Regions from separate parts of the Rhodococcoides fascians A25f genome, predicted to be linked through region 1. Evidence: riboswitches for the same ligand, from Rfam matches in the RefSeq annotation. Region 1 holds a riboswitch; the other holds the start of a gene.
What was found. Region 1 has a riboswitch for thiamine pyrophosphate ahead of BH93_RS26305 (3-oxoacyl-ACP reductase). Riboswitches for the same ligand answer to the same signal wherever they lie in the genome.

Region 1 (4,148 bases):
GAAGTGGCTCGACTACACACTCGAGCTCGGTGCGTCGGGCATCGCCCTCGGGCCGATCTTCGAATCCGAGAAGCACGGCTACGACACGGTCGACTACTACCATGTCGACGGCAGGCTCGGCACCGACGAGGACATCGACTCCCTGATCGCTGCCGCGCACGGCCGAGGCCTGAAGGTCATGTTCGACGGTGTCTTCAACCATGTGGCGCAGAGCTTTCCGAAGTTCCGACAGGCTCTGGCCGAGGGACCGGACTCCGAGGCCGCGCAGTGGTTCCACCTCGACTGGTCCGGGGACACGCCGACGCATCGCAACTTCGAGGGCCACGACGAACTGGTGGCGCTCAACCACGAGAGCCCGCACGTGCAGGAGTACGTCGTCGACGTGCTCTCGCACTGGCTCGACCGCGGCGTCGACGCCTGGCGGCTCGACGCTGCCTACGCTGTGTCGCCACGCTTCTGGGCCGCGGTGATACCCAAGGTTCGCGAGAAGCATTCGGACGCATATTTTCTCGGCGAGGTCATCCACGGTGATTACGACCGGATCGTCTCGGCCTCCACGCTGAACTCGGTTACCCAGTACGAGCTGTGGAAGGCCATCTGGAGTGGCCTGAGCGAGAAGAATTTCTTCGAGCTCTCGCACGCGCTGGAGCGTCACAACGGCTGGCTCGACGCGTTCGTGCCCGCCACGTTCGTCGGAAATCACGACGTCAATCGCATTGCCAGCGTCGTCGAGGACGAGCGACATCTGCTGCACGCGTTGGTGGTTCTGTTCACCGTGGGTGGGATGCCGATGATCTACTACGGCGACGAACAGGCATTCCGCGGTATCAAGGAAGATCGCGTCGGCGGTGACGACGACGTGCGTCCCGAGTACCCCGAATCCCCGGATGATCTGGCCCCGTACGGTTGGCCGGTCTATCGCGTACACCAGGAGCTGATCGGAGTACGGCGTCGTAATCCATGGATGTACTCCGCGCGCACCGAGACGCTCGAGCTCACCAACACCGCGCTGCTCTACCGCGTGTCCGGGGAAGACAATTCGATCACGGTGGCGCTCAACCTTGGCGACGATGCCATCGACTACCCGGCTCAGGGTAGCGAAGTACTGGCCGGTGAGGCGCACCTGAACGACGGCCGGGTGAGCGTTCCGCCGCACGGCTGGGCCGTCATCGGCTGAGGTCCCTTGCTGCCTTCGCGCGGTCGAAGAACGCCAGCAGATGCGGCAGCTGTTCGTCGGTCACGGTGAACTTCATACGGTCGCCCGAGTAGCCGATGCTGCCGTCGGATGCGCGCAGACCGAGGACGATCTTGGTGCCGTCTCGCGTCGGCTTCGCGTCCACGCCGAGCTGATCGACGTGCCATCGGCAGCGCCCACCGGCTGCGGTCCTCACGGCGGCGTCGAACGCTTCGACCGTGCGGTGGTCGAGTACGAAAATCACGTTCTCGTCGAGGCGATACTCCAGGTAGACGCGTTCGGCCATGGCGGCACAATAACTTGTCATCGTCGTATTCGGGTGTCTATCACTCGCGCTAGAGAGCTGTATCGACGGCAATGCAGCGCCTTGCCGAGGCCGATGGGTACAGTCGAGCGCGACACGGGGTGCCCGGCAGGGCTGAGATCACACCCGTCGAACCTGATCTGGTTAGGACCAGCGAAGGGAATGTCGTGACGTTCGGTATTCCTGTCCCTCGTGACGGTCCCGACCTCGAACGAGAGGCGAGGCGCATGAAATTCGACGAGCAGACGGTGTTGATCACCGGCGGCGGCCGCGGACTGGGAGCAGCGATTGCCGCTGCTTTCGCCGGTGAGGGAGCACGCGTGGTGATCGACTACCGCAACAGCAAGGATGCCGCCGAAGCGCTGGCCGATCGCCTCGGCAAAAGTGCATTCGCGGTTCAGGGTGACGTGACGGACGAGAGCGCGGTGGCCACGGTGTTCGACTCGGCACGTGAGCATTTCGGCACTCCGATCACCACTGTCGTCAACAACGCGCTGGCCGACTTCTCCTTCGACGGTGATGCCCGGCCCAAGGCCGACACCATCACCTGGGACCGCTTCGACGCTCAGCTGCGCGGCAGTGTCCGTGCAGCGTTGCTCACCACGCAGGCTGCTCTGCCGGGTATGCGCGAGGCGGGCTTCGGCCGAATCATCAACGTGGGCACCAACTTGTTTCAGAATCCGGTGGTGCCGTACCACGATTACACCGCGTCCAAGGCCGCACTGCTCTCGCTGACCCGGACTCTGTCCGCAGACCTCGGCGCAGACAACATCACCGTCAACATGGTCTCGGGTGGACTGCTGCGCACCACCGACGCCAGTGCCGCCACTCCGGCCGAGGTGTTCGATTTCATTGCGGCCTCGACCCCGCTGCAACGGGTCACCACCCCGGAGGAGTTCGCCGACGCCCTGCTGTTCTTCGCCTCGCCGTGGGCGCGGTCGGTGACCGGTCAGAATCTGGTGGTCGACGGCGGCCTGGTCAAGGACTGAGATGCACCTCAACGCTTTTCTCTACGGCTGCGGTCACCACAGCGCGGCGTGGCGTCATCCCGATTCGCGAGTGGAGGACCTGGGCAACATCTCTTACTACGAGGAACTTGCGCAGCTCGCCGAACGGGGAAAGTTCGACGCGGTGTTCTTCGCCGACGGACATTCGGTGCGAGACCCGGCAGGCGCAGGGACCTGGTTTCTCGAACCGATCACCGCGCTGTCGGCCATGGCCAGAGCGACCACCCATATCGGGCTGGTCACCACCGTGTCCTCGACGTTCTACACGCCGTTCCATGCCGCGCGCATGCTGGCGTCGTTGGATCACATCAGCGGTGGCCGGGCGGGCTGGAACGTCGTCACTTCCATGTTCGACGCCGAGGCACGCAATCACGGGATGGATGTCATCCCGGCTCGTGAGGAGCGCTATGCCCGCGCCGAAGAGTTCGTCGATACTGCACTGGCGCTCTGGGATTCGTGGGATGCCGACGCGTTGACGCTCGATCGCGCTGGAGCGTATGCGGACCCGGCCAAGGTGCATGCCATCGATCACGACGGCAAACACTTTCGCGTCGACGGTCCGTTGACGGTGCCGCGTTCACCGCAGGGTCGGCCGGTGCTGTTCCAGGCCGGGGCGTCGGGGCCGGGTCGTGATCTCGCTGCGAAGTACGCCGAGGCGATCTATGCCGTCGCCTACGATCTCGTTGCAGCGCAGAGCTATTACGACGACGTGAAGGCGCGCATCGTCCACGCGGGCCGAGACAGTGCGGCAGTGGGCATCATGCCGGGTTTGGTGACGTACATCGGATCGACGATGGACGAGGCCCGACGCAAGAAGGCCGAACTGGATCAGCTACTGCCTACCGAGCAGTCACTGGCAATGTTGTCGACCTTCACCGGGCAGGGCTGTGCTGCTTGGGAACTCGATGAACCGGTGCCGCCGCTACCGCCGGCAGCAGAGTTCACCGGACCGCAGGGTCGCTACGAGACGATTCTGCGCATCGTCGAGAAGGACGCCCCCACCGTGCGTGAGTTGCTCGGCACGCTGGCTGCCGGCGGCGGGCACGCAACGATGATCGGTACACCGGAGTCCATCGCCGACGAGATGGAATCGTGGATCGGTCGCGGTGCCGACGGATTCAACCTGATGTGCCCGCGCTACCCGGACTCGCTCACCGACTTCGTCGATCAGGTGGTCCCTATCCTGCAGCAGCGCAGTCTCTTTCGTGCGGACTACACCTCATCGACGCTTCGCGGGCACCTGGCTCACTGAGCGGCAGGCCCGAAGACTCCTCGATCGACGAACGTCACCAGAGCGTCGAGACCGTCCTCGGGCGAGCCCTGCCACAGCCGGGCGAAGTTCTCCGCCGCGCTGCCGATCAGCATCGCGGTGGTGGCAGGGGATGCCGGGAGCTCGACGCCTGCCTTCTCGAAATTCGCGAGGCGGTCTACCCACGGCTCGAACTGAACCTGTGTGAATTGCTGTACTCGCTGAGCGAAGTCCGCATTGACCAGCGCTGCATCGCGGAGGGCATCGATCACCACGCGGTGTCGAGTGAACAACTGCCAGAACACCTCGACGTGGGGCCGCATCGTCGGGTGCTCACGCGCAGTCGGGTCCTGGGCGGCGACGATGACGTCGGCATCCACACCGATCTGCTCG
Region 2 (4,148 bases), 2.1 Mb from region 1:
GGATGTGCCGCAGCGGCAGTCGTGGCGGTCGGCCTACTGGCCGCCTGTGGTTCCGGTGGAGGCGACGGGCCGATGGCGACGATCGTCACCGACCGCCCCACCCCGATCACCGCGCTTCCGAGCACGCCCCGCAGTACGCCGTCATCCACACCTGCTGCCACGACGCCGCCGACGTCCACCACGGCAACGCCGACGAGTTCGGCAGCGGCTCAGGCCAATTCGACGGACTACGCCGGCAAAGCACCTGGCTGGTACTACTTTTCGAGCCCCAGCGGAAAATTCGAGTGCGGTATTGCTGTGCTGAACACCTCGATCGCCGGTTGTCACGGTTCGCTACCCGACTCGGCACCGAAGGTTCCCGGCAGTGGCGCTTCGGGGACTGCTGTGAAACCCAACGCAGTGCAACTGATTGCCGGATCACCGGCGAAGTTCGAGAGTCTGGGCGATCCCAAGTTCCATCGTTTCGACGGCCCCGCGGCGGCGCTGCCGTACGGCGAGGTGCTCACCATCCCTGGAAGCGGCTCGACCAACGGCCTGCAGTGCAGCATCGACGAGCAGGCCGGGGTGACCTGTACCGATCAGGTCGGTCACGGATTCACCGTCTCGGCCGAGGATTTCGACCTTCGCTGACGGTCTCGTTCGCTCGGCAAATTACCAGGCGTAATGTCCGGGGACGGTACGACAATCCCTGCCGTACGGTCTCCCCAGCGGCCGACGCCCGTGCGCGCGGCCGGAAGGTGCGTCACTCATGAATCAGACCTCGGACCGCCACACAGCGAAGGTCATCGGCGTCAGCGTCGCCGCTGCTGTGGGCGGATTCCTGTTCGGTTTCGACAGCTCGGTCATCAACGGAGCCGTCGACTCGATCGAAGATCACTTCCTCCTCGGCTCGTTCACCACCGGATTCGTGGTCGCGATCGCCCTGATCGGATGCGCAGTGGGTGCCTGGTTCGCCGGCAGCCTCGCAGACCGTTGGGGACGCAAGAAGGTGATGCTGCTGGGCTCGGCCCTGTTCGTGATTTCCTCGATCGGTTCCGGATTGGCGTTCAGCGTCCCCGATCTCATGCTCTGGCGAGTACTGGGCGGGCTGGGCATCGGCATCGCCTCGGTGATCGCGCCTGCGTACATTGCCGAGATCGCTCCGGCCAAGTGGCGGGGAGCCCTTGCTTCGCTACAGCAATTGGCCATCACCATCGGCATTTTCGCCGCCCTGCTGTCCGACGCGCTTCTCGCGGGGGCTGCCGACGGGGCGTCCAACGACCTGTGGTTCGGCGCCGAAGCATGGCGCTGGATGTTTCTCGTCGGCGTCGTTCCCGCACTGGTGTACGGGCTGCTGGCAACACTGATCCCGGAGTCCCCGCGCTACCTGGTGGGTCAGCATCTCGACGACGAAGCAGCGCGAGTGCTCGCCGAGATCACCGGAGAACTGCACCCCGACGAGCGCGTTCACGAGATCAGGCTCACGCTGCGCAAGGAGTCGCGTTCGTCGTTCGCCGATATCCGCGGGCCGAAGTTCGGCCTGCAACCGATCGTCTGGGTCGGCATCACGATGGCCGTGCTGCAGCAGCTCGTGGGCATCAACGCGATCTTCTACTACTCGACGACGCTGTGGCGCTCGGTCGGCTTCAGTGAGGATCAGTCGTTCACCACGTCGGTCATCACCGCAGTGATCAACGTGGTCATGACGTTCGTGGCGATCCTGTTCGTGGACCGCATCGGCCGGCGCAAGCTGTTGTTGGCGGGTTCGCTCGGCATGTTCGTCGGGCTGGTCATGGCATCCGTGGCCTTCTCGCAGTCGATCGGCAGCGGCGACGACGTCACGCTGCCCGCTCCGTGGGGTGCCATCGCGCTGATCGGCGCCAACCTCTTCGTCATCTTCTTCGCGTCGACCTGGGGTCCGATCATGTGGGTCATGCTCGGCGAGATGTTCCCCAACCGCATGCGCGCCATGGCCCTCGGAATCGGCACCGCAGCCAATTGGATCGCCAATTTCGCTGTGACGCTTGCCTTCCCGCCACTGACGTCGTCGGTGGGCCTGTGGGTCATCTACGCCGGCTTCGCAGTGTTCGCCGCCTTGTCGTTCTTCTTCGTCAAGGCCAAGATCACGGAGACCAAGGGCATGGAACTCGAAGACATGCTGGGGTGAGCCGAGGACCGCAGATACAGGGGCGGCGGCATCGGCACCGGGTGACCGGTGTTACTGTCGCTTCGTTCTGACACGGGGTGTGTCCGCCGATGCGGATGCTGAGATCAAACCCGCCGAACCTGATGCAGGTAATACTGACGAAGGGATGTCAAGGCGATGACGCCTGTTGTATCTGCGGACCCGGTCCGCTTCACCGATCTCCTCTGGGATGCCTCCGCGGACATTCGACGCGAGATCGACAATCTGGAATTCCTACGGCTGCTCGGTGCCGGGACGCTTCCGCTCGACGCGTTCCGTCGGTACCTCGAGCAGGATTCGCTCTATCTGAGCGGGTACGTGAAGTCGTTGTCCTTGCTGGCAGCACACGCACCGAACCCGCTCGCCGGGGCATTCTGGGCGAGCGCCGCCGCGAGCGCCATGGACGAGGCGTCGTCGCACGAGGCTATGCTGACCGGGGGTTCTCTCCCCTCGTCGACGGCTACGCCGGAGCCATCACCCGAGTGCCTGGGCTACACCTCGTATCTGATCGCGACCGCAGCAACCGAGCCGTATCCCGTGGCAGCTGCTGCGGTGCTGCCGTGCTTCTGGATCTACGCCGATGTCGGCCGCTCTCTCGCCGCGGCAGCGAAGGCGGTTCTCGATCGCGATCCCGATCACCCCTATGCGCGATGGGTGGCTGCCTACGACGCGCCTGAATTCCATGCCATCGTCGACGCTGCGAAGACGTTCGTGGACGACGCCGCTGCGGCCGCGACGCCAGATCAACGCGAGCAGATGATCGACGCCTTCGTCGTCGCGTCGAGATACGAATTGATGTTCTGGGACAGCGCTTTACATCCCACTCCGTGGCCTTCGGCCGAGAGTGCGGTGTACGCATGAGAACCACTCGAATCCTCGCCACGCTTGCAGCGGCGGTCGTGGCGACCACCGGACTGGCGGGATGCTCGGAATCGACCGACTCCGACACCATCCGGTTCGCCCTCGACTGGACCCCGAACACCAATCACACCGGCCTCTACGTGGCCCTGCAGGAAGGCTACTTCGCCGACGCCGGGTTGAACGTGGAAGTTCTGCCCTACAACAACACTGCAGCGGACACCCTCGTCGATGCCGGAAACGCCGAGTTCGGCATCAGCACACAGAGCTCGGGGGTGTTCGCCACGTCGGCGGGCGCCCAGACCGTATCCGTTCTCGCACCGCTGCAGCATTGGGCAACCGGCATCGGAGTTCGCGCAGATCGAGACGACATCCCGAGCCCGAAGGCACTCGATGGCAAGGTCTACGCCGGCTTCGGCGAATCCGGCGAGCAAGCCGGACTTCAGCAGGTCATCAAGAACGACGGTGGCACAGGCGAATACGAGACCGTAGTACTGGGAACCTCGGCATACGAGGCGGTGTATTCCGGTACCGCGGACTTCACCGTCTCCTACTTCGCGTGGGAGGGGATCGAAGCCGAACACAGCGGAACCCCGATGAAGTACTTCGACTACACCGACTACGGATTTCCCGACGCCTATGCCCTCACCATCAGTGGCAACGAACCCTGGCTCGCTGCCCACCCGGACGAGGCGAAGAAATTCGTCCAGGCCCTGCAACGCGGGTACCAACTCGCTGCCGACGATCCAGACAGAGCTGCCCAGGACCTGATCGACGCCAACCCCGGAACCTTCACGGACGAGTCGCTCGTTTTCGAGAGCCAGGAAATGCTCGCGGCGAAGTACATGAAGGATCCCTCCGGCGAGGTCGGAAGACAGAGCCTCGACAAGTGGACGGCGTACTCGAAGTTCCTGTACGAGAGCGGCGTACTGGCCGATCAGAACGGCGCCCCGCTGACGACGGAGCCGGACTGGTCGACCTACTTCACCAATGACTATCTCGGCGATCGATAAGCCGGTCACCGCTGAGCGAGACACGTTCTCGTTCAGCGGGATCCGAGCCTCTGTTCGCTGGGCATGGCCCGCGGTCACGGTCGTCGCCGCCCTGATAGCCGCATGGCAGGTCT

Region 2: linked by a shared signal. The riboswitch ahead of BH93_RS09760 (TenA family protein) and the one ahead of BH93_RS26305 (3-oxoacyl-ACP reductase) in region 1 are both predicted to bind thiamine pyrophosphate.

What each region holds. Positions count from the first base shown of each region.
Region 1 covers NZ_CP049744.1:5,600,558-5,604,705, reverse strand. The annotation lists gene BH93_RS26315 (alpha-amylase family protein) at 1-1,177, shown strand, start outside; gene BH93_RS26310 (hypothetical protein) at 1,167-1,481, opposite strand; TPP riboswitch at 1,587-1,679, shown strand; gene BH93_RS26305 (3-oxoacyl-ACP reductase) at 1,727-2,488, shown strand; gene BH93_RS26300 (LLM class flavin-dependent oxidoreductase) at 2,490-3,758, shown strand; gene BH93_RS26295 (TetR/AcrR family transcriptional regulator) at 3,752-4,148, opposite strand, start outside.
Region 2 covers NZ_CP049744.1:2,043,289-2,047,436, reverse strand. The annotation lists gene BH93_RS27920 (hypothetical protein) at 1-630, shown strand, start outside; gene BH93_RS09765 (sugar porter family MFS transporter) at 749-2,146, shown strand; TPP riboswitch at 2,210-2,309, shown strand; gene BH93_RS09760 (TenA family protein) at 2,303-3,025, shown strand; gene BH93_RS09755 (ABC transporter substrate-binding protein) at 3,022-4,035, shown strand; gene BH93_RS09750 (ABC transporter permease) at 4,013-4,148, shown strand, end outside.